Regions from separate parts of the Mesobacillus sp. MER 48 genome, predicted to be linked through region 2. Evidence: predicted binding sites of a transcription regulator. Region 2 holds the regulator's gene; each other region holds the start of a gene.

Region 1 (5,987 bases), on a different contig from region 2:
CCGCAGTTCCGAGATTGCCTACCCCATAAATTCCGTTCACAAATCCATGGCGTTCTTTTGGATAGTATTTCGGGAGGGATGTCACACCGACAGAAAAAATTGCACCACCTATACCGACCAGCAAGCCGCCGATCAGCAGGTCAATAAAAGAATCTGCCAGACTGATGAAATACACCGGAAACAACAGGAATGCGAAGCTGACAAAGAACAGTTTTCGTGCTCCATATTTGTTTGTCCAGTATCCAATCGGTATCCTCATAACGGAACCCAGGACAACAGGAATGGCAGTCGCCATCGCGATTTGATTTGCTGTAAGCTTTATATCCTCTTTAATGAACGGCATTAATGCGGATAAAATAACCCACACCATAAAACCTGCAACCAGACTGAGCGTTTGAAGCGGCAGCTGATTTTTTTGTGTTCGCATGATTCTTCCCCCTCCTAGTTTTCAGGCGATTATTGCTTGATAAATAAATCGTAGAAAAATACATGGCCTTATGATGTGAAGAACTTCACTCCTATTTCTTTGTTCAATAAACTGTCACAGTTGACTTCTAACATCGGAATCAACTTACTTTTTTTATCGATATAATATACCTATAGCAACTTTGTTTCGAAAATGTGAACAAAACGAAGAGAGAATGTGACGGGATTTTGACAATTCCCCATGCGTTATTTAGTTAACACTATCCAGATGTTATTATTGTCTCAATAACGAAAAGCCACGGAAGCTTATATTCTAAAAAAGGGTGATGACCATGCCAAACACAACGAAAGTGACTCATTCAATAGAAATTAAAGAATTGCTCCAGTTTGCAGACAGGACATTCAAGGTTAAGAAGGGCACATACTTGTTCCAGGAAGGCATGGAGGCAGAGGAGCTTTATTTGATTCTTGGCGGAAAGGTGCAGATTAGCAAGGTTACCCAGGATGGGCGCGAACTTGCGTTAAGGATTTGCGGAGAAAATGATCTATGCGGGGAATTGACCCTGTTTACCGAGGCACCAAAATATTTGCTTAGCGCATTGATCCTGGAGGATGCAACCATTTCCGCAATCAGGAAAGATGTCATCGAAAAGGAGATTTTTCAAAATCCATCACTCGCATTCGAATTCATGAAATGGATGAGCGACCATTTCCGCAAAACACAGACTAAATTCCGTGATTTAGTACTTAACGGAAAAAAGGGAGCGCTATTCTCTACATTGATCAGGATGACGAACAGCTATGGTATCCATAAAGATACCGGCATTCTGATTGACCTTCCATTAACAAATCAGGAACTGGCCAATTTCTGCGGCACATCACGTGAAAGTACAAACAGGATTCTGAATGACTTGAAACGCGAAGGAATCATCTCCATTAAAAAAGGGAAAATCCTGATCCATGATGTAGATTACTTACGCAAGGAAATCGGCTGTGAAAATTGTCCGGCGGTTTTCTGTTCAATCGACTAATATAAAAAGCGAGTGAAGCCCAGCTTCACTCGCTTTTCTATTATGAGGCAGCCCTTTTATAAGCGGAGCTGCTTTTTATCTTTCCTTTTCCCTGCTTTGTTAGCTTTCCTGCTTTTGTTTTCTCAGCGCTTTAGGAATATACACGCAGAACGGTTCGCTCTCCAGGTAATCTCCTGTCATGGCATATGCCCGAGAACGCGAACCTCCGCATACATGCCTGAACTCGCAAACACCACATTTCCCTTTGTATTCATCAGGATTCCTCAGTGACTTGAATACGGGAGATTCCCTGTAAATTTCAGCAAGAGGCTGTTCCCGGACATTCCCTGCTTTAACCGGTAGCAATCCGCTCGGGTACACATCTCCAATATGGGATATGAATACAAACCCATTTCCATCGTTAACACCTTTTGGAGCCCGGCCGAGACCATCGATGGATCCCGTCAACCCCTCATTTGTCAGGGCCGTCAAGTAGTTGATTTCGTCTGTATGATCCCTGGCTTCACGCATTTTTTGCTGGATGACAACCCGGCGGTAGTGCTGGGCAGCTGTAGTTTTTATGTCAAACTTCACCCGTTTGCTTAAATCATAAAGCCATTGGAACACTTTTTCATGCTCCACAGGTGAAATCATGTCCTTTTCCTGGCCGCGTCCTGTCGGGACAAGGAAAAATACACTCCACAGGACACATTCCAGATCTTCAACCATTTTTGCCATTTCATCTAAATACTCTATATTATATCGGGAAATGACGGTATTGATCTGTATCGGAATTTCGAGCTCGTGCAGATATTTTATTCTTTCCATCGTTAAATCAAAGGAACCGGCTGTTCCCCTGAAGTGGTCGTGAACTTCTGCTGTTGGTCCGTCGATACTGAAGGCCCATCGCGATAGACCGACCGCCTTTGCCTTTTCGATCGCTTCCTTGGTTACATTCGGTGTCGCACTAGGTGTCATCGATACACGGACACCCTTTTTTACAGCGTACTCGGCGATATCAAAAACGTCCTCCCTCATTAAAGGGTCTCCGCCTGTGAACACGAGCATCGGATTATTCATTTCGTATATTTGGTCAATCAGCGCTTTTCCCTCTTCGAAAGACAGTTCACGAGGATCTCTTCTATATTGTGCCTCCGCACGGCAGTGCAGGCATTTCAACTGGCAGGCTCTTGTAAGTTCCCAAATCACAATGAATGGGTCTTTGTTAAAATCTCTATCAAACATATTGGCGCCTCCTTAAGTACTTCTCTATACAAGAAGTATATAAGTGTTTCCAACATGTTTAAGTGAACTAACTCACATAAATTATGGCCAATCGTTTTTTTCTATGACAATTTTGTGACCTTTGTTTTCAGGACAAATAAAAACAGCAGGAGATTTCCTGCTGTCAGATGAAAGAAAAATCAAGGGCTGCTTTTATCTTGCGGACTAAATGGTCTGATGAACCAGCTGGTCTAATGCAACCATTTCTAACTTTTGATCACGAGGGATTGGATTGTTCTTGGAATGTATCTTTATCACATTTAGCGTTATATGTATCTATTTTAAAAGAGACTTACGGTTAGTTCCACACTAAGTTGAGGAATCCTGTTGATTGGAGTGGAAGGCGCGTAGACTCCTGTGGGATCAGACGGACAGGTGAGACCCCGCAGACGCCAACGGCGGCGAGGAGGCTCAGCGCCGGCCCCGCGGAAAGCGAAGCGCCTGGAACGGTAATCAAAAGCCCCATTCCAGCACAAACAAAAAAACTGTAGACAAGCTCGAATTCCATCGAGTTTGTCTACAGTCTGACAGCAAGAAATTTTCCTGTTGTTTCAAAAGGCTGATTAATCCCTTACCCCAAGGGCAATTTTCGCGTAACGTGACATCATGTCTTTTGACCATGGCGGATTGAAAACAATGTTCACTTCTGTATCTTTGACTTCTGGAAGGTCGGCAAGTGCTAATTTTACCTGTTCGACGATTGTGCCGGCAAGCGGGCAGCCCATTGACGTCAGGGTCATCGTTACAGTTGCAAGCCCTTCTTCATTCAAATCAACATCATATACAAGCCCTAAATTCACGATATCTACGCCAAGTTCAGGGTCAACGACCATCTCAAGCGCACCCATAATGCTCTCTTTTAATTCTTCATCCATCGGTGAACACTCCTTTATTAATGCTGTACCTGTTTCTATCATAACAATGATTCATTCCCATTAAAAGCGGAAGGTATTAGATATGCTTTGCAAACCACTCTGCTGAAGCCTCTACACCAGCGTTTGACACATTGTGCCCAGCATGTTCATCCGTAATGAACTCCAACATTCCTTTTGTTCCCACATAGTTTTTCCTGGTTTGCTCATAAAAATGATAGGCCGATTCATATGGTACTACTGGATCCATCCTGCCATGCCAGAACAACAGAGGACGTTTGTTCAGTTTTTCCGGCTGCTGGCTGAGGTCATACTGCTTCAGCTGATTGAGCAGTTCTGAAATTTCTTCTTTCGATAAATTGATATTTACATTCCGTTTTTCCATTTCATTCAGCTGCCACAGAGCAAACTGCTCAAATGACGGATTGCCCATTAAACTCACGCCGGCCTTGATCCAGTCATACTTAGCCATCGCGCCTAGCGTGGTGATGCCGCCCATCGATGTTCCGGCTACGCCAATCCTCGAAGGATAAACTAGTCCTTCATCGACCAATTCTGTTCTGATTGATGAAAGCTCTTCGATAGAAGTTATGACGATTTCCCAGAAACGGAAGCCAAGTTCTGTCTCTGACAATCCCTCACTGCGGGTTCCATGGTATTTTGCTTCTGGCATGATCACCCTAAAACCTTTTTCGGCATAGAGATAGGCATAATGCATGTTTCGTTCCTTTTTGCTTGTAAAACCATGCAGAAAAACAATCAATGGCATTTTATCTGAAAATTGACTTTGTTTTGCGATATGAAGAACGGGAATATCTTGAATGCGTTTCTTTTCGACTAAAATCACTGTTAAACCCTCCAAATTATGCGAACAGACAATAAATTTTACCGCGCTTTAAAGTATGTTATATGATTTTTTTACAATTTAAATGTAAAATGGTTACCATAGTGGTTATAAGAAGAAATTCACTACCATCCAAATATGTATTGTAGAACTCTTATGAAAAAAGAGCCAATCATACGCATAGGATTTAAAAAACAGAGATAAGAAGGAGTATTTATGGCTGAAAAACATTTAATCGCTTTAGACCTGGACGGTACATTACTTACAGATGATAAAAAGATTTCTGAACGAAACAAACGAGTCATCAAAAAAGCACGTGAAGAAGGACATGTAGTTATGATCGCTACAGGTAGACCATTCCGTTCGAGTGAAATGTATTACCATGAACTGCAGCTGGACACACCAATCGTCAATTTCAATGGAGCTTTCATTCACCATCCGCTTGACAACAGCTGGGGTGTACATCATTCCCCTTTATCGATCGATGTTGCCAAGGACATTGTCGAAGCACTCGATGACTTTAAATTTTATAACATCATCGCCGAAGTGATCGATGATGTATATGTCCATTATCATGATGAAAAATTGATGGATATCTTCAATTTAGGCAACCCAAATATAACAACCGGTGATTTAAGACGGTACCTAAAGGCATCTCCGACAAGTATGCTGATCCATTCTGACGAGGAGGATGTCCGCAAGATCCGTGCTCACCTTTCTGAGGTCCATGCAGAAGTGATTGATCACAGAAGCTGGGCAGCACCATTCCATGTCGTGGAAATTGTCAAAAATGGCTTGAATAAAGCTGTCGGGTTAAAAAAGGCCTCTGATTATTTCCAAATTCCTGCTGAGCGGATCATTGCATTCGGCGATGAAGACAATGATTTAGAGATGCTGGAATATGCAGGACGGGGAATCGCGATGGGCAATGCCGTGGCCGATGTAAAAAATATCGCCAACGATATGACCCTGACAAATGAGGAAGACGGAATTGGTGTGTATTTGAACGATCTGCTTAATCTGAAAGCACTATAAAATAACAAGAAGTGATTTGTCCGATAGGAATGAGTTCTATCGGACTTTTTTGCATGTTTTCCTGTTGCGTATGTCCAATTGGAGGCCTCTATCGGACACTTTTCCTTTCCTCACGCTTCTGTTTGTCCGATAGAAGGGCTCTATCGGTCACTTTTTCTTTCCTTACACTCCTGTTTGTCCGATAGGAGGGCTCTATCGGTCACTTTCCCTTTCCTCACGCTTCGGTTTATCCGATAGATAGGCTGTATCGGTCACTTTTCCTTTCCTTCCGTTTCTGTTTGTCCGACAAAGTTGCTGTACAGAAAAAATTCAATCATAAATGTCTGAACCTGCCAAATCGAACCTGGTTCGTTCCCGATTGTTTTTCCACTAAAAGAGCATACTATGACTGAAGCAGCCAGATTGACTGTTTCAAAATTCGCTCGTAGATGGAGGGGTAAAACGATGGGTAAAGGCAATAAATCCAAGCGTTTTGTACAGCAAGGGGTAGATTCTGTCTCCAAGCATTCTCAAAGA
Region 2 (5,987 bases):
CAATCTGGAAGCTGAAGGAAGCTGACTTTTCATCTCCCATCGGCCTGTCCATCCGATCGATTTTCTCGAGTTGTTTCCGGCGGCTCTGGGCCCGTTTCGTTGTCGAGGCCCTGGCAAGGTTCCGCTGGATAAAATCCTGCAGCTTGGAGATTTCATCCTGCTGCTTTTCATATAACTTCAGGTCGCGCTCGTAATTTGCTGCTTTTTGTTCTAAATATGAGCTGTAATTGCCCGGGAACTTCGTCAGCTGGTGACGGGAGATTTCGTATACCTGGTTCACAACCTTATCAAGGAAATAACGGTCGTGTGAAACAATCAGAATCGCACCGGCATAACCCTGTAGGTACTGTTCAAGCCAGGATAGCGTGTCGATGTCCAGATGGTTGGTCGGTTCGTCAAGAATCAAAATATCAGGACGTGTCAATAACAGCTTGGCGAGCGCAAGCCTTGTTTTCTGTCCTCCGCTTAAAGTGGAGATTTTTGTGGAATAATCAAAAGACTGGAAGTTCAGGCCGTGCAGGACCGAGCGGATGTCAGCTTCGTACTGATAGCCGCCTTTTTCTTTGAACTGGACCTGCAAAACGTCATAATCCTTCAATACTCTTTCATACTCGGACTCGTTCGACAGAATGTTAGGATCAGACATTTTTTCCTCAAGCCGGCGCAGGTCTTTTTCCATGCTGTGCAGATGATCAAAAACGGCCAGCATTTCATCCCAAATACTTTTCTCGGATTCCAGCCCGGTATTCTGGGCAAGATAGCCGATTGATGTTCCTTTCGGGCGGATGATCTCGCCGCCGTCATGGGATTCATAGCCGGCAATGATTTTCAGGAGGGTTGATTTCCCAGCCCCGTTCCGGCCGACAAGAGCAACACGATCATTGGTCTGTATTTCAAACTTGATATTCGATAAAATAAGATCAGCCGCAAAATATTTTGATAGCTGATTGACTTGTAATAGAATCATTATTTTTCACCTCTAATGCCTTAGGGATAGTGTAACCCAATCCTATTGGCTCGGCAATATGTGCGGCCTGCTACAGGCGGTAAGGCAGAAAAATTTCATCTTCTATATGTGAAGATAGAAACAAAGTTCACACACAAGTTTGTGAAAATAGTGTATTATTTGGTTGAAAGGAGCTTGAAGATGGCAGAATTTACGCATTTTAATGAAGAGGGAAGAGCGAAGATGGTCGATGTCAGTGAAAAACCTGAGACGGTCCGTACGGCAGTCGCCCATTCAAGCATTACCGTTAATGAAGATATATATGTAAGGATTACTGAAAATAAGATGAAAAAAGGTGATGTCCTGGCAGTCGCGCAGGTTGCTGGCATCATGGCAGCCAAGAAGACGTCCGAAATCATTCCGATGTGCCATCCGATTCCATTAACAGGAATTGACCTTTCGTTTGAATGGGAGCAAAATGGAAATGATTATATTTTAAATATCGCTGCAGCAGTTAAAACAAAAGGGAATACAGGGGTAGAAATGGAAGCGTTAACAGCAGCATCAGCATGCGCGCTGACTGTTTATGATATGTGCAAGGCCGTTGACAAAGGCATGGTGATCGGCAAAACCTATCTTGTGGAGAAAACTGGCGGGAAAAACGGCGATTTTAAGAGAGATGAGAAGTTAAAATAGAATACGAACAGGTGGAGGATGGAGAATGACGAATGATGCTATGAAGATTCCGCAGGCAACTGCAAAACGCTTGCCGCTGTATTACCGATTTTTATTGAACTTGCATTCTTCAGGCAAGCAGAGGGTATCGTCCGCGGAACTGAGTGAAGCGGTAAAAGTGGATTCGGCTACGATCAGAAGGGACTTTTCCTATTTCGGGGCTTTGGGTAAAAAGGGTTACGGCTACAATGTGAATTACCTGCTGACTTTTTTCCGAAAGACGCTCGACCAGGATGAACTCACGAAGGTTGCGCTGATCGGTGTTGGTAATTTAGGAACGGCGTTTTTGAATTATAATTTTTCCAAAAACAATAATACAAAAATTCAAATTGCCTTCGATGTCGACCTGGATAAGGTTGGGACGCAGATTGGCGATGTACCTGTCTATCACATGGATGACCTCGATAAAGTTGTTGTCGAGGAAGGCATCCAGGTGGCGATCCTGACCGTGCCGTCAGCGGTAGCACAGCCGATTACGGACAGACTGGTACAGGCGAATGTGAAGGGGATCCTGAATTTTACGCCCGCGAGGCTGAATGTACCGTCTTCAATCAGGATCCATCATATTGATCTGGCAGTAGAATTGCAATCATTGATTTATTTCTTGAAGCATTATCCGACAGACAGTGATTCTGAAGAATAAAAAATGGCTCCTTCGATGAAGGAGCTATTTTTTATCCATTTGTTTCAGTTTGAAATGGAACAGGATCATTCTGATGCCGGAACCGAAATCGAACGTTGCGAGCAGGACGAGCAAATAACTGAAAAATCCCCAGCCTGTATCGTTGACATTTTGGATGGCGAAATAGGTGAATAAGCTGCCTAACAAGATGTAGACAATGCCTGAAAACATAGGCGATTGCTTCATGACTTAAAATCCCCCAATAAAGCTTTGTATTTTCTCTGCTTCTTTTATCATTCTCTCAATGTCTTCCCTGAATACGGATTGAAGCAGTACAACCATTGTATTCATTGTAACATGGGCGATGATCGGCACGATGATCCGCTTTGTTTTTACATAAAGGAAGGCAAACGTAAAGCCCATCGCAGAGTATAGGATCACATGCTCCGGCTCCATATGGGCCAGTGCGAATATGACGGAACTGATCAAGGCTGCTAAGAAAAAGTTCATTTTCCTGTGCAGACTGCCAAAAATAATCTTCCTGAAGACGATTTCCTCCAAAATCGGACCGATGATCGAGCTGACGAGAATCACAACCGGAAACCTTTCAATCAGTTTGATGATTTCCTGAGTATTCTCCGAGCCCATCTCAATTCCAAGCATGCTTTCGATGCTGCCTGCAATCGACTGCGCGAACAAGGCCAGGAATACCCCGGCGAAAGCCCAGGCAGCCGAACTTGCCGGCGAAGATACTTCACGCAAATCAGCATTTATGGTTCTTTCCTTCCTTAAAATCAGCAGGATGATCAGAAGAGTCAGTGAAAAGCTGATCACAAGCCAGTATGGAATCGCAAGGGTTTGCATTTCATCAAGGCTTTTTCCCATCGCAGCACCGATGAAAGCAATGATTGGGACACCGACCAGGCTTGAAAGCTGCATAACAATATAGGCAATAATGACGTACCAGTATTCTTTTTTCAATCGAAAAAACTCCTTAATAATGCAGAAATGTATGTTCTGAAATTTTACGTAATAATATGCTGGCCTGTAAAATAAAATACGGGGATAGCTTTGCTTATCTATACACTCTCTATATTCTACTAGTAAATGATTTGAAAGTTCAAATTGTAGGGTCAGGATGAAAAAGTTGGTTGTTCGAACTTAGTATTCCCTGACTACCAGATACTTGTTAAGGTGAATTAAAAATGATTGGAGGTCCAAATGATTTATTTGGAAACATCCCGACTGATTTTGCGCGACTGGTTAAGCGCAGATTTAGAGCACTTTTGCAAAATGAATGCAGACCCGGATGTGATGAATTATTTTCCTCGTGTTTTATCCTCGGCAGAAACTGAGAGATTTTATCAGGCGATTCTTGCCGAGTTCAAAGAATACGGCTTTGGGTTATATGCGGTTGAAGAGAAGAGAACAAAAGAGTTCATTGGATTCATAGGGTTTCACAGGGCAACATTCGAATCAGATTTTACCCCGTGCATCGAAATTGGCTGGAGGCTGAAGAAAAATGCCTGGGGCCAAGGTTATGCAACAGAAGGTGCCAGGGCCTGTTTGGAATATGGATTCAAGAACCTGGGCTTTAGCGAGGTCGTCAGTTTTACAGCAGAAATCAATAAACCCTCTGTCAATGTCATGAAAAAAATCGGCATGAAACCTGTTAAAACATTTCTTCACCCAAGAGTGGATCAGGATAGTCCGCTGAAGAAGCACGTCCTCTACCAAACCAGGAAGTGACGCCGTCAGCAGAGATTTCACCAGCATTCGACACCATCAGGACCCTCGTGAATTTTCATGAAAAATTTTAGCTTCACGCTTGCAAAAAAAATAGAGATTCATTATTATATAAATTGTGTTAGCACTCTATTGAGGCGAGTGCTAATAAAAAAAATCTACATATAATTTGAGGAGGTTGTTTCACTTGATCAAGCCACTAGGAGATCGCATTATTATCGAGCTTGTTGAGTCTGAAGAAAAAACTGCAAGCGGTATCGTTTTACCCGACACAGCGAAAGAAAAACCTCAAGAAGGTAAAGTCGTAGCTGTTGGAACTGGCCGTGTACTTGAAAACGGTGAGCGCGTTGCTCTTGAAGTTGAAGTCGGAAACCGCATTATCTTCTCAAAATACGCAGGAACAGAAGTGAAGTACCAGGGAACTGAGTACCTGATCCTACGTGAAAACGACATTCTAGCAATAGTGGAATAGAATAGCGGAAGCGCCTTGGTCAGGCCCGACAAGCGCTGGAGGGCCTGGAAGTGAAGTCGCTCTTTGACTTCATTGCCAGGACCGAAATCGATATGTATAGCCGACTGTTCAGAAACGCAGAAACTGGAGACTCAGACAAAGAAGCGCTTTTTGCTTCTGCCGGCGGAGTTGAAGTTTCGGAGTTTCTAGGAGGCGACACTAAACAATCGTCTCGAGGGACTAGGCGCTGGATCTGGACACTAACAAAAATGTAGTGGGTTAACATATTCATTAAAATTCTGAGGAGGTTTTTCTACAATGGCAAAAGAAATTAAGTTCAGTGAAGAAGCACGCCGCGCGATGCTTCGCGGAGTAGATTCTCTTGCAAATGCAGTAAAAGTAACTCTTGGACCAAAAGGACGCAACGTGGTTCTTGAGAAGAAATTCGGTTCGCCTCTTATCACAAACGATGGTGTAACAATCGCAAAAGAAATCGAACTTGAAGATGCATTCGAAAACATGGGTGCTAAGCTTGTTGCTGAAGTAGCAAGCAAGACAAATGACGTTGCTGGTGACGGTACTACTACTGCAACCGTTCTTGCACAGGCGATGATCCGTGAAGGTCTTAAGAACGTAACCGCCGGCGCTAACCCAATGGGTATCCGCAAAGGTATGGAAAAGGCTGTTATTACAGCTGTTGAAGAGCTTAAGGCTATTTCTAAGCCAATCGAAGGCAAAGCTTCTATCGCACAAGTTGCGGCAATCTCTTCTGCTGACGAAGAAGTTGGCCAATTGATCGCTGAAGCAATGGAGCGCGTTGGCAACGACGGCGTTATCACAATCGAAGAATCTAAAGGCTTCACTACAGAATTGGATGTTGTTGAAGGTATGCAGTTCGACCGCGGATATGCATCTCCTTACATGGTAACTGATTCTGACAAGATGGAAGCAGTTCTTGAAAATCCATATATCCTGATCACTGACAAGAAAATCGGCAGCATCCAGGAAATCCTTCCTGTCCTTGAGCAAGTTGTACAGCAAGGCAAGCCATTATTGCTTGTTGCTGAAGATGTTGAAGGTGAAGCACTTGCTACATTGGTAGTCAACAAGCTTCGCGGAACATTCAACGCAGTGGCTGTTAAAGCTCCTGGTTTCGGTGACCGCCGTAAGGCTATGCTTGAAGACATCGCTGCATTGACTGGCGGTGAAGTAATCACTGAAGAGCTTGGACGCGACCTTAAGTCTGCTACAATCACATCTCTTGGACGCGCTTCTAAAGTTGTGGTTACAAAAGAAAACACAACAATCGTTGAAGGTGCTGGAGACAGCGCTCAAATCGAAAGCCGCGTAAACCAGATCCGTGTTCAAATGGAAGAAACAACTTCTGAATTTGACCGTGAAAAGCTTCAAGAGCGCCTTGCTAAGCTAGCTGGCGGTGTCGCAGTCATCAAGGTTGGTGCTGCTACTGAAACTGAATTGAAAGAACG
Region 3 (5,987 bases), on a different contig from region 2:
ACCTTTAGTATCGCGGCCGTGCATTGGATTGGCACCTGGTGCAAATGGTTCGCCTGCGCGGCGGCCATCTGGTGTATTGCCAGTCTTCTTGCCATATACAACGTTTGAAGTAATGGTAAGAATCGACATAGTATGGACAGAGTTGCGATATGTCGGGTGCTTGCGCAGTTTTGTCATGAAGCTCTTGACAAGCCCTACAGCAATGCTGTCGACACGGTCATCGTTGTTGCCGTATTTAGGGAAATCGCCTTCTGTTTCAAAGTCAACTGCAATGCCCTTCTCGTCACGGATAACTTTTACCTTTGCATGCTTGATTGCGCTCAATGAATCCGCTACGACACTTAACCCTGCAATCCCGGTTGCCATTGTACGGAGGACTTCTGTATCATGAAGAGCCATTTCAATCCGTTCATAGCTGTATTTGTCATGCATGTAGTGGATAACATTGAGAGTGTTGATGTAAAGGCCAGCAAGCCATTCCATAACATTATCGAATTTTTCCATTACTTCTTTATAGTCCAGTACATCAGAAGTAATCGGGCCGAAGGCTGGTGCAACCTGGATCTTAAGCTTTTCATCGACACCGCCGTTGATTGCGTAAAGCAAAGCTTTTGCCAGATTGGCACGGGCACCGAAGAATTGCATCTGCTTGCCGATTTCCATCGCGGATACACAGCAGGCGATCCCATAGTCATCACCATATTCACAGCGCATCAAATCGTCGTTTTCATACTGAATTGAACTTGTTTTAATGGACATTTCAGCACAATATTTCTTGAAGTTCTCTGGCAGGGCAGGGGACCATAAAACAGTCAGGTTAGGCTCCGGTGCGGGGCCAAGATTATCAAGAGTATGAAGGAAACGGAAAGAGTTCTTTGTCACAAGTGACTGCCCGGTATGGGCCATACCGCCAATTGACTCTGTTACCCAGGTAGGGTCCCCGCTGAATAACTCGTTGTAATCTGGCGTGCGCGCAAATTTCACGAGACGAAGCTTCATGACGAAATGGTCGACAAGTTCCTGTGCCTCTTGTTCAGTCAGGATTCCATTTTGGAGGTCGCGTTCAATATAGATATCCAGGAAGGTCGCGACACGTCCAAGGCTCATTGCTGCACCGTTCTGTTCTTTGATTGCTGCAAGGTATGCAAAGTAGACCCATTGAAAAGCTTCCGCTGCATTGGTTGCTGGCTTGGAAATATCATATCCATAGCTCTTAGCAAGCTGCTTCAATTCATTCAATGAACGGTATTGCTCAGAGATTTCTTCTCTCAGGCGCATTGTGTCTTCAGTCATGACACTGCTCGTCATTCCATGGTCTTTCTTCTTTTGCTCCATCAGGAAGTCGACGCCATAAAGAGCTACACGACGGTAGTCACCAATGATCCGTCCGCGGCCATAGGCATCTGGCAAGCCGGTAATGATGCCGGCTTTTCGGGCCTGGAGCATTTCTTTTGTATAAACATCGAAGACGCCCTGGTTATGTGTTTTACGGAAGTCAGTAAATATCTTCTCAACTTCCTTATCCAATTCGTATCCATACGCCTCGCATGCGGCCTTTGCCATGCGGATGCCTCCAAATGGCTGCATAGAGCGCTTGAATGGCTGATCTGTCTGGAAACCGACAACTTTTTCTTTTGTTTTATCAAGATAGCCTGGGCCATGTGAAGTGATGGTGGAAACCACTTCAGTATCCATATCAAGTATTCCGCCGTTTTCGCGCTCCTGTTTTGTCAATTCCATTACTTGCTGCCATAATTGGAGTGTTTCTTCTGTGGCACCTTCCAGGAAACTTGAGTCCCCGGTATATTCAGAGAAGTTCTTCAGGATAAAATCGCGAACATTGATTTCTTCTTGCCAAGCACCATTTTTAAAACCTTTCCATTGTTCCATTTTGGTTCACCTCTAAAGTGGATGTTTGTATAACAGTTATCACACTATTATCATACTACGAATATAACAGAATGAGTGTGACGTATTTGTGAAATTATGAACAAAACTATTAAAACAAGTTTTTAACGAAGTTTCTCTGTGAAGTGAAGTGAACTGTACTATAATTAAATGAAGTTTAAAAGAGTCTGTTATATAAAAATGTTTATGTATTTATGCTATCAGGAAATGTTTGCACTGTGTTTATAGTGATTTGTATGTTTTGTGTCAATTTTAAATTTTAATGAGAAAACAACCTTCAATTAAAAGAAAAAACAGGAATCGGATTCCTGTTCTCGGATGGATTTCAATCCACTACAATATAAGCAATCATCGGCCCGTTGTGTTCAGCTGAAGGGTGGGTAAGGCAGATCAGTCTGTATGTTCCTTCCTTGTCAAATTGCAAAGGGACAAGGGTTTCTTGGCCTTTTTTTACAACTCCCTTGATTTCTGTTCCCTCAATGATGAAAGGATGCTCCTTGCCGTTCACGCCAAGAATTTTCAGGCTTACCTTTTCGCCTTTTTCAACGAAGATTGTACCTGGGTCCCAGCGGTATGCTTCAATTTCTTTACCATCGTCGGTATTCGATTTGAATTCTCCTGTCACGAGGTGTATTTCCCTGATTTGTTCATTCTGTCCGCCTATAGCTGGAGTGGATTCAGGTTTTAAATTCATCCAAATTGAGCCGATGATGGCAATGAAGACAATTAGGCCAATAAAATATAAAGTCCTTCTTTTAAATACAAAGAAATGCATGTTTTCACCTCCTTATAATCCTCTTTAAATATCTATGCTCGTCCCCTTGTTGAACTTGTCTAATTTTTTGGATTTTCTTTTGTATAGATTATCTTGCCAACAATAGACTATAAATTAGGCTCTTATAGAGTAAACAGCTTGGGAAAGTGAAGGTGGAAAACGATGTACCGTTTATTTACACATAATGATTTGGATGGAGTGGCATGTGGGATTCTATTCCGGCTTGCATTCGGTGAGCAAGCGGATATCCGCTATAATTCTGTATCTGGGTTGAATTTTCAGGTGGAGAAATATTTTGAGAGAATGAATGAGCGCTTGAAAAAGGAAGACCATCTATACATAACCGACCTTTCCGTCAACCACGAAGTAACGGAAAGAATCAATCGTTTCGTATCAGAAGGAGGGAAGGCTTACCTGATCGACCATCATAAAACGGCTTTGCATTTCAATGACTATAGCTGGGGATATGTAAAAGTGGAAGATGAATCTGGTACACTTACAAGCGCGTCTTCATTAGTTTATGAATACTTGAAAGACAAACGCCAATTGGCTGATAACGGTACACTTAATGAGTTTGTTGAGCTGGTCCGCCAGTATGATACATGGGATTGGGATATTCACCAGAATTTCAAGGCGAAAAATCTGAATGATTTATTTTTCATGGTTTCTATAGAAGAATTTGAAGAACGTATGATATCCAGGCTTCAAACAGATAATGGATTCGAATTCGATGAATTTGAGCAAAAGTTATTGGAAATGGAAGAGGGTAAAATCGAACGTTATATAAGGAGGAAGAAAAGGGAAATCATTCAAATGGAGCATGATGGACTCTATGGAGGAGTCGTCCATGCCGAATCCTATCATTCTGAGCTGGGTAATGAACTTGGGAAGGAGTTTCCACACCTGGATTATATAGCGATCCTAAATGTAGGTGGCAAGAAAATCAGTTTCAGGACAATTCATGATCATGTGGACGTTTCTGCTGTCGCAGGAGAATTTGGAGGCGGTGGACATGCGAAGGCTTCTGGATGTACGATAAATGGAGAGGCTTATAAACGTTATATTGATCAAGTGTTTCCCCTTGAAACGATCAAACATGACGCATTCAAAAATACTTATAATATAAAGGATTCTAAAAATGGCTGTCTCTATGAGAATAGGGATAGGGACTTGTTTTTCATCTTTAAGGATGGAACACGCTATATTATAAAGCTAAAGCATGAAGAAAGCCTGGGGCCATTTAATGATTTCCCAGAAGCCGAACGCTTCTTGAAGAGGAGGTATGGAGCAGCACTTGCGAGGGATGAAGTGTATGTTGGATACCTTGAAAGCATAGTCTATAATAAAGTTCTTCTTTCGTGAAGGTGTCATTAAGCAAAAAAAGAAGCCTCGCCACTGATTTCAAAGTAAATAACAAGAGGATGTCTCAAAAAATATAAACTTTTGGGCACCCTCTTTTTTTAGACTAGCTTCTAAATTTGGTCCGTTGATTTCCGTTTCAGGAGCTTCGATCCTGCGGGGTCTCACCTGACCTGCTGATCCCTCAGGACACTGAATAGCTTCAACGAATGTGCCCACGCACGATGGAAATGCATTAGCATTTTCGGAGGAGTCTACGCACCTTCCACTCCAATCAACTCAAGTTTCTATATTCATTTTTCCTCACAAATATAAATACAAGAAAACCCCTTTTTCTAATTCTATACGGAAAAGTATCTTATTGTGGTTGCTATTCTGATTTTCTGTGCGTGGAGTCGATTTTACACATAAGTGTACAAGTCGTTGTCTGCGCATAAATCGAGGCTTCCTTTTTTGTCCTGCCAATGTTTCCTTTTGTTCCATTTGGGTTAAAAATTAATAACACTGGACCATTATAAGCCGGTTTCTGGTAAAATAATTGCAGAATTTTAAAATGGATGTGTTATGGATGAGAAAACTTTTGGCATTGTCAATGGCGGTTCTGATAAGCATGTACTCTTTCGCGCAATTTGTACATGCGGAGGAAGATGATCCTGTATTAACCTCTGAAGCCGCTGTCTTGATGGACACGCAGTCAGGTGCCATTCTGTTTGGGAAAAACGAAGAAAAACGAATGTATCCTGCCAGTCTTACAAAGATTGCCACAGCTATTTATGCGATTGAAAGTGCAAATTTGAATGACCAGGTAGTCGTTAGTGAAAAAATCAAGGAGATCGAAGGTACGAGAGTGTATTTAAATCCTGGAGAACGGGTGACTTTAAAGAAACTGATCCAGGGTATGCTGATCAATTCGGGAAACGATGCCGCATTGGCGATTGCTATTCATCTTGATGGGACAATGGAGAACTACTCCCAAAGCATTAATGAATACCTGGAAAATGAAATCGGAGTAAAAAACACCCATTTTGTCAATCCCCACGGCTTATTTGACGAGAATCACTATACGACTGCAAAGGATCTGGCTTTAATTCTGAACTATGCGATGAAAAACGAGGATTTCCGGGAGATCTTCGGGACCAAGGAATTGAAGTGGGAAGGTGAGTCATGGAATACACAGATTTTTTCCCACCATCGAATGTTAAAAGGTGAAATTCCATATGAAGGAGTAACCGGCGGTAAAACAGGTTTTGTTGACCAATCCAAACAAACGCTGGCTACGACGGCAGAGAATGGCCGAATGCAATTGACTGCAGTATTACTGAAATCTGAATTCAAAAGAGAGATTTATAAGGATACGATCAAGTTATTTGATTACGGTTTTGCTTCCTATAAATCGGCACAAATCAAAAAGGGTGAAACCTTCACAAGTGGAGAGCTCGAGTTCAAAGCAGGTGAGGATCTCTTTGTGACTGAACCAATCGAAAATGGGAAGAGAGTAGTCGATGATGACGGAGTTTTGAATATAGAGAGTGAAAATGGCAGGACCATTCAATCGGTTGAATTGAAACCATTGATTGAAAAAAAACCTGAAGTAAAAAAAACCACTCAGGAGCCGAAGCAAAGTGGACTGCTTTCTGCCAATGCTATCATTGGGGCATTTTTGGCTGCAGTCGCTATTCTATGGATCATGAATCGAAAGCAAAAGAAAAATAGAAGATTTAGAAGCAGGTAATCTTGCCTGCTTTTTTTATGGATTTTATTTGGAAAAATAAGGATTGTAAATAGATTTTACAAGGACTTAAAACAAATTTACATTTTGTTAATAAGAGATTAATAGACAGGCATTATAGTAGGAAGCGTGGTAAATATCTTATCTGGAGGTCTTGAAATGAATAAAGCTAACTTTAAAAAGAAGATTCTTCCGCTCGCTGTCCTTTCAACTGTG
Region 4 (5,987 bases), on a different contig from region 2:
GACAAGGTTTGATCCGGCTATTTGCTTGCAAATTATCCGTGCCTCTTCATCAGACAATGCACCGGATACGGATATTTCAATCAGTTTTGTCGCTCCTTCCCCATCCCTGGCAATTTGTTTTGCAAGGCTGGCACAGCTTTCTTTTAACAGTTCAATAAAAACCGGCCATTCTGGATGCTCACGATTCAGCAGTTGATTTCCAGCAGCTCCGTTTGCCATTACAAGTACCATGTCATTTGTCGAGGTATCGCCATCGACAGTGATCTGATTAAATGTTGTATTGGTTACTTCTTTTAGCGCGTATGTCAGGTCTGCACTTGATATATTCGCATCAGTCGTTAAAAACCCGAGCATCGTGGCCATATTCGGATGAATCATGCCTGAACCTTTTGCTGCTCCTCCCACCGAAACGGTTTTTCCATCGATCAAGGCACAATGACAAGAGTGCTTCTGGACAAGATCGGTTGTCAGAATCGCCGTCTGGAAGTCCTTAATATCTTCGGAATCATTCCCGACTGCAAGCTTTGCGATTCCCGCTTCAATTTTTTCCATTTGCAAGAATTCACCTATGACTCCCGTGGAGGCTACAGCTACATGATGTTCAGGAATCCCTAATTTTGCCGCTGTCAGCGCCCTCATCTTCAGTGCATCCTTATATCCCTGTTCGCCTGTACAAGCATTCGCGCATGCACTGTTGACGACGACGGCCTGAAGAACTCCATCGCTGGCAATGCTCTCCTGTGTAACAACCAGCGGAGCAGCCTGAAAATGACTTGTTGTATAAACCGCAGCACAGCTTGCTGGTGCCTCACTAACAATCATTCCTAAATCAAGCTTGTTATAGCGCAATCCAGCATGAACTCCGCCGCACTTGAATCCCTTTGGAGTCAAGATCCCGCCCTCCGGGATTTCTTTGATCAACTTCTGGTCTGTCAAAGCCTGGTACATATAATCCTCCTTTATGGATACAGGGGCATCATTTCAAGACCCGCTGTTTCATCTAATCCAAACATTATATTGGCGTTCTGGACAGCCTGCCCTGCAGCGCCTTTCATTAAATTATCAATGACCGAAACAATCGTCAGCCTTCCAGTCCGGCTGTCTGCATGCAATCCGATATCGCAGTAATTAGAACCTTTAACTTCTTTCACGGCCGGAAAGATTCCTTCCTTCCTGACTCTTACAAAAGGGTGCCGAGAATAAGTTTCCTCATACAAATCCAGCAATCTCGAAGTATCCCAATCTTCCTTAAGGTTCACATACATGGTCGTCATGATCCCTCTCGTTACCGGAATGAGGTGGGTGCTGAAGGTTATTTTCACCCCATCACCATTCCAAAAACTTACCTGTTGTTCAATTTCCGGAATATGCTGATGCTCGTTCACTTTATAAATTTTGAAATTTTCATTCAACTCAGCATACAAGGTGCCCAGGGAAGGCGACCTTCCTGCCCCCGATACGCCAGACTTTGCATCAATGATTATACTATTTGGATCAATTACTTTTTCCTTCAAGACCGGCGCGAGGCCGAGAAGCGCTGCTGTTGGATAGCAGCCTGGATTGGCAAGAATGCTTGCATGCACAATTTCCTCTCTGTTCCATTCGCTTAGGCCATACACTGCTTCGGCCAGAATCGAATTGTCTACTGGTTTATGCTTATACCAGTTTCTATAAGTATTGGATTCTTTTAATCTCAGGTCTCCGGACAGGTCGATGACTTTGATGTTTTTATTAAAAAAGTTTTCGACAAGTTCTCCGGAAACTTTCGATGGTGTTGCCAGGAAGACAATGTCTGATTCATCAACGATTTTTTCCGGATCAATGCTGGTGAGGACTTTATCAAAGATGCCTGTCAAATGGGGATACTCTGCAGAAACAGGCTTTTCATCCCGTGTTGTATGTACTGAATGAATAGTGAAAGATGGATGATTGTTGAGTATACGGATCAGCTCCCCGCCCCCATAACCTGTCGTTCCGATAATAGCTGCCTTCACGTTTTTCCTCCTTTCACGATATGCATAAATAAACATATTTATTTATAATTATTAGTAAAGTTCTTTTTATTATAAAAACTAAACTATAAAAAGGCAACTAAATTATTAAAAATATGTGAACATTTCACAATTAGATTGATGATTTTGTATGCTTTACAATATAATTATATTAATATCAGATACGGACGGGTGTATAAACTCCCTTAATAAGGTGGTAATCACATGTTGACGGCTGCAACCTTGTCACCAAATATGAATAAGCTGTTTGAAAAAGTTCATAGAATTAAAAATATCGATAAAGGAAGCTTCCTTTTTGAAGAGGGAAATACTGCGAATGAGTTATACATTATCCAGAGCGGGAAATTCCAGGTCAGCAAAATGATCCCAGATGGGCGCGAGCTTACGATCAGAATGTGCTCTGCCGGTGAGTTGGTTGGAGAATTGACATTGTTCAGTCCGGAATCGCAGCATATATTGAACGTCAGGGCTTCTGAAAGCGGGAGTGTTGCGGTTATTCAAAAGGACCGGCTCGAGGACGAAATCGCAAAAGATAGCGGATTGGCACTGGAACTCGTTAAATGGCTTTCCCTGCAGCACCGCAAATCGCAAACCAGGTTCAGGGATTTGGTCCTTCACGGAAAGAAAGGTGCATTGTACTCTACCCTGATCCGTTTGGTGAACAGTTTCGGTGTAAAAACCGAAGACGGCATGAAAATTGATGTATCCTTGACAAATCAGGAACTCGCAAACTTCTGCGGCACATCGCGTGAAGTTGTAAACCGGTTATTGAGCGAGCTCAGGAAACAGGATATCATCTCTATCGACAAAGGATATATAACCATACATGCACTTCATCGCCTGAAACGGGAAATCGACTGCGAGAATTGCCCGATTGAAATATGCAATATTGAATAAGAAAAGCGCAAGCGCCTATCCTATCAGGACCGACAAGCGCTGGAAGGCCTGACAGGCTAGGCGATAGATCTGGACATTTAGCGAGTTTTCGATTTATATAGAGAAATTTTCAATTTAAATAGTGAGTGTTTTCAATTTTTATAGCGACTTTTCGATTTTTATAGCGACTTTCAATTTTATATAGCGAGTTTTCAATTTATATAGCGACTTTCAATTTTATATAGCGACTTTCAATTTTATATAGCGACTTTCAATTTTATATAGCGAGTTTTCAATTTATATAGCGACTTTCAATTTTATATAGCGACTTTTCGATTTATATAGCGACTTTCCAATTTTATAGCTTGAAATGAAATTTATATATTCTCTTATCTCTTAAAGAAAAGCCGCCAGATTTCTGGCGGCTTTCTTTATTTTTTATTGAATTGCGAAAAGCATGATGATGAAAAACAATGCTGCGTTTATGATTTCATATATTCCAACCTTCATGACGCTAAGTGGCTTGCCGTAAAATGCGACGGCTCTGATCAGGCTTGGTACTGCAGCAACGGCGACAATGACTTCTCCGGCTGCCAGCCACAAAACCGGGACCAGCAAATGATAAGTCCAGGATATCCACTTGAATTGACTGTTTTTCTTTTCCCGGATCATCGTTTTCACATAGAAAGTACTTCCTGTGAAAAATAGTATACTTGAAGCAAAAACGAGAACACCGTGCTGATTGATTTCTGCAGCAGGCAGATAACTGCTTGCAAGGCCAGCGATGGAAAAAACAATGATCGCGCTTAGATCATTCATCAGTGCCCTGTCTTTATTTTTGGCCGAGAAATAGGCATTAAGGACGAAAAATGGAATCATCGCAAACCCAAAGAACACAATGGATGGTGTCGTGAATAACGGGACCATTAAGAATACTAAGGATGGGATGATATAGATTAGCGCCCATTTGCGATAAAACGGGATTTTCTTTTTTTTGAACATCAACAGAAGCGGATATGTTCCCAAATATAGTAATAGCCACCCAATAAAAAACGGGATATGCTGCCAGACGATTTCACTTGCCGCTGCTCCAAGCCAGAAAGGGATGATCAACATCGCCCAGGCTCCATGCTGTTTTGGCATAAATAATTTCATGAATAAACACTCCCTTTTGGTTCCTGCTTTAACTATAAAACAGCCGGAGGATTACATAAGTGAAACTCATCACATTTTGCCACCCCTGTTTGCAACTGACACCGAACTGTCAAAAAAGAGCCACTAAAATAAAATAAGCTGCACACAATTGGTTGTATTCGATAACCAATTGTGTGCAGTCAAGAGTTCATCCTCTTTTCTCAACCTGAAGCTTGAGATAGATTTTCTTCAAATATTGATGCGGCTTCAAAAGATAATAAATTTCCTTTGTGAATGCCAGACTTAACAGGAACAAGAACACAACGACAAAATGGATCTTTGAGAGAATGGAAATCTCCAGGATTAAGCTTATGTCTGGCTGCAGCTGTGCGAGACTGATCAGCCATCGGAACAATAGGAGCGGTTCATCAGCCATGCTGCTCGAAAGCACTATGGCAATCCCGGTCGCTGTACTCGCAGCCATCATTACTTTTACCACCATCAGCAGAAGCTTCCCTGCTGTTGAGCGTGCCTCCTCATCCCTTGATGAATCATATCGCCAGACCAGGCCCATCCCAACTATGGCAACTACCGTATAAGGGTAGACAATCCATAAAAACATCTGCAGCATTTCCACTGCTTTCACCTCACAAAAATTACACAATCATCGGACTCCATTTAACATTCTAACCGTGCAAGTGTGAAGTGACAGTGATAAAAGTCGCCCATCCAGCTAAATTCGACATAAAAATAGGTGGAAAGACGAACTTTCCACCTAAACTTGCTCGAGAATATAATCAAGAACCCAATTCACTCCCCTGTCATCTTCCATTTGAAAGACAGGGCAGGCACAATCTTTCAATAGATTGGCCAGATTCGGGTCACGATAAAAAACCACCTTGATATTTGCAAGAACTTTCAATAATTCTAAATCTGCTTCGTTCCTTAGAATGACCGCTTTTGGATAAGCCTCGCGTTTGTAGCCTTCTATCAGGATGACATCTGTCTTGAAGCAGGATAAAACCTCTATTTCTTCAGCCAGGGACCATTGCCGATTCTCCGCGTGAAGGACGAGCCTGCCTCCACCTTCGACAAGGGAGACAACTGCTCCTGCGCCCATATGGCGGCCTGAATCCTTTTCCTCCGCGATATCCGGCTTTCCACCGTGGCCATGGTGTTTGATCGTAGCAACCTCCAGGCCAGCTGCAGAAAGCTGCTGAATCAGGTTAAGGCTCAGTGTCGTCTTCCCGCTGTTCTGATATCCTGCCACCTGGAACAGTACCGGTTTTACCAAGGCCAGTCACTGCCAACATGGTCCTCTAGCATCAGGACCTCGACCTCAGTTCCTTCTTCGAAACCTCTTGTTCCTCCCGGAAGAATCATAAGTGAATTAGCACCCGCTAAGCTCATGATAATATTCGACTTATCAAGACCGCTCGGTGTAACTGCCAGCTTTCCGTTTTCGATTGTCAAGGCACTCCTGACAAATCTTGTGAATGGATTTGCCTTAGGGAAATTGGCATCCAAAATCGCCTTTTCCTTCCTTAGATGCGGCTTATCGGTAAACAGCATTGTTCTGATGATCGGCCGGGCGAATAGCTCAAATCCTACATAGCAGGCAGATGGGTTTCCAGACAGGCCAAACAGCAGCTTGCCATCCAGCTGGGCAACCGTCGACACGCTTCCCGGACGCATCGCTACTTTATTGAACAGGACTTCCGCTCCAAGCTTTGCATAAATTTCCGGCAGGTAGTCATAGTCCCCTACGGAAACTCCCCCGGTTGTAATGAATAAATCCACTTCCTCAATCGCTTTGCTTACTGCATCAAAGCAGGTGTCAAAGTCATCAGGCAGCTGACCGAAATATTTAACTTCAGCTCCCGCCCGGAGAATCTGAGCGGAAATCATATATGAATTGCTGTTGCGGATTTTTCCCGGTTCAAGCGGCTCATGGACATCAAGCAG

Evidence for each region. The regulator Rex, encoded in region 2, represses fermentation and respiration genes when NADH is low (regulators of the CRP and FNR family bind a similar motif). The targets are predictions, from matches to a motif close to TTGTGAAATATTTCACAA.
Region 1: M3593_RS06655 (TIGR04053 family radical SAM/SPASM domain-containing protein) is a predicted target of Rex. The motif match lies at 2,742-2,759, and genes of this name have one in related genera.
Region 3: pflB (formate C-acetyltransferase) is a predicted target of Rex. The motif match lies at 1,977-1,994, and genes of this name have one in related genera.
Region 4: M3593_RS06700 (YwiC-like family protein) is a predicted target of Rex. The motif match lies at 4,101-4,118, and genes of this name have one in related genera.

Annotation. Positions count from the first base shown of each region.
Region 1 covers NZ_JAMAUR010000002.1:75,148-81,134, reverse strand. The annotation lists gene M3593_RS06665 (nitrate/nitrite transporter) at 1-427, opposite strand, end outside; gene M3593_RS06660 (Crp/Fnr family transcriptional regulator) at 759-1,457, shown strand; gene M3593_RS06655 (TIGR04053 family radical SAM/SPASM domain-containing protein) at 1,557-2,681, opposite strand; gene M3593_RS06650 (metal-sulfur cluster assembly factor) at 3,284-3,595, opposite strand; gene M3593_RS06645 (prolyl oligopeptidase family serine peptidase) at 3,672-4,439, opposite strand; gene M3593_RS06640 (Cof-type HAD-IIB family hydrolase) at 4,653-5,471, shown strand; gene M3593_RS06635 (hypothetical protein) at 5,916-5,987, shown strand, end outside.
Region 2 covers NZ_JAMAUR010000012.1:53,543-59,529, reverse strand. The annotation lists gene M3593_RS22415 (ABC-F family ATP-binding cassette domain-containing protein) at 1-967, opposite strand, end outside; gene moaC (cyclic pyranopterin monophosphate synthase MoaC) at 1,148-1,642, shown strand; gene M3593_RS22405 (redox-sensing transcriptional repressor Rex) at 1,668-2,324, shown strand; gene M3593_RS22400 (YdiK family protein) at 2,349-2,549, opposite strand; gene M3593_RS22395 (CPBP family intramembrane glutamic endopeptidase) at 2,553-3,284, opposite strand; gene M3593_RS22390 (GNAT family N-acetyltransferase) at 3,525-4,052, shown strand; gene groES (co-chaperone GroES) at 4,237-4,521, shown strand; gene M3593_RS22380 (hypothetical protein) at 4,572-4,775, shown strand; gene groL (chaperonin GroEL) at 4,819-5,987, shown strand, end outside.
Region 3 covers NZ_JAMAUR010000001.1:456,280-462,266, reverse strand. The annotation lists gene pflB (formate C-acetyltransferase) at 1-1,890, opposite strand, end outside; gene M3593_RS02295 (cupredoxin domain-containing protein) at 2,234-2,683, opposite strand; gene M3593_RS02290 (DHH family phosphoesterase) at 2,846-4,045, shown strand; gene M3593_RS02285 (D-alanyl-D-alanine carboxypeptidase family protein) at 4,611-5,774, shown strand; gene M3593_RS02280 (alkaline phosphatase) at 5,931-5,987, shown strand, end outside.
Region 4 covers NZ_JAMAUR010000002.1:86,706-92,692, reverse strand. The annotation lists gene argJ (bifunctional ornithine acetyltransferase/N-acetylglutamate synthase) at 1-948, opposite strand, end outside; gene argC (N-acetyl-gamma-glutamyl-phosphate reductase) at 960-1,994, opposite strand; gene M3593_RS06705 (Crp/Fnr family transcriptional regulator) at 2,217-2,909, shown strand; gene M3593_RS06700 (YwiC-like family protein) at 3,327-4,043, opposite strand; gene M3593_RS06695 (respiratory nitrate reductase subunit gamma) at 4,231-4,653, opposite strand; gene mobB (molybdopterin-guanine dinucleotide biosynthesis protein B) at 4,798-5,316, opposite strand; gene M3593_RS06685 (molybdopterin molybdotransferase MoeA) at 5,310-5,987, opposite strand, start outside.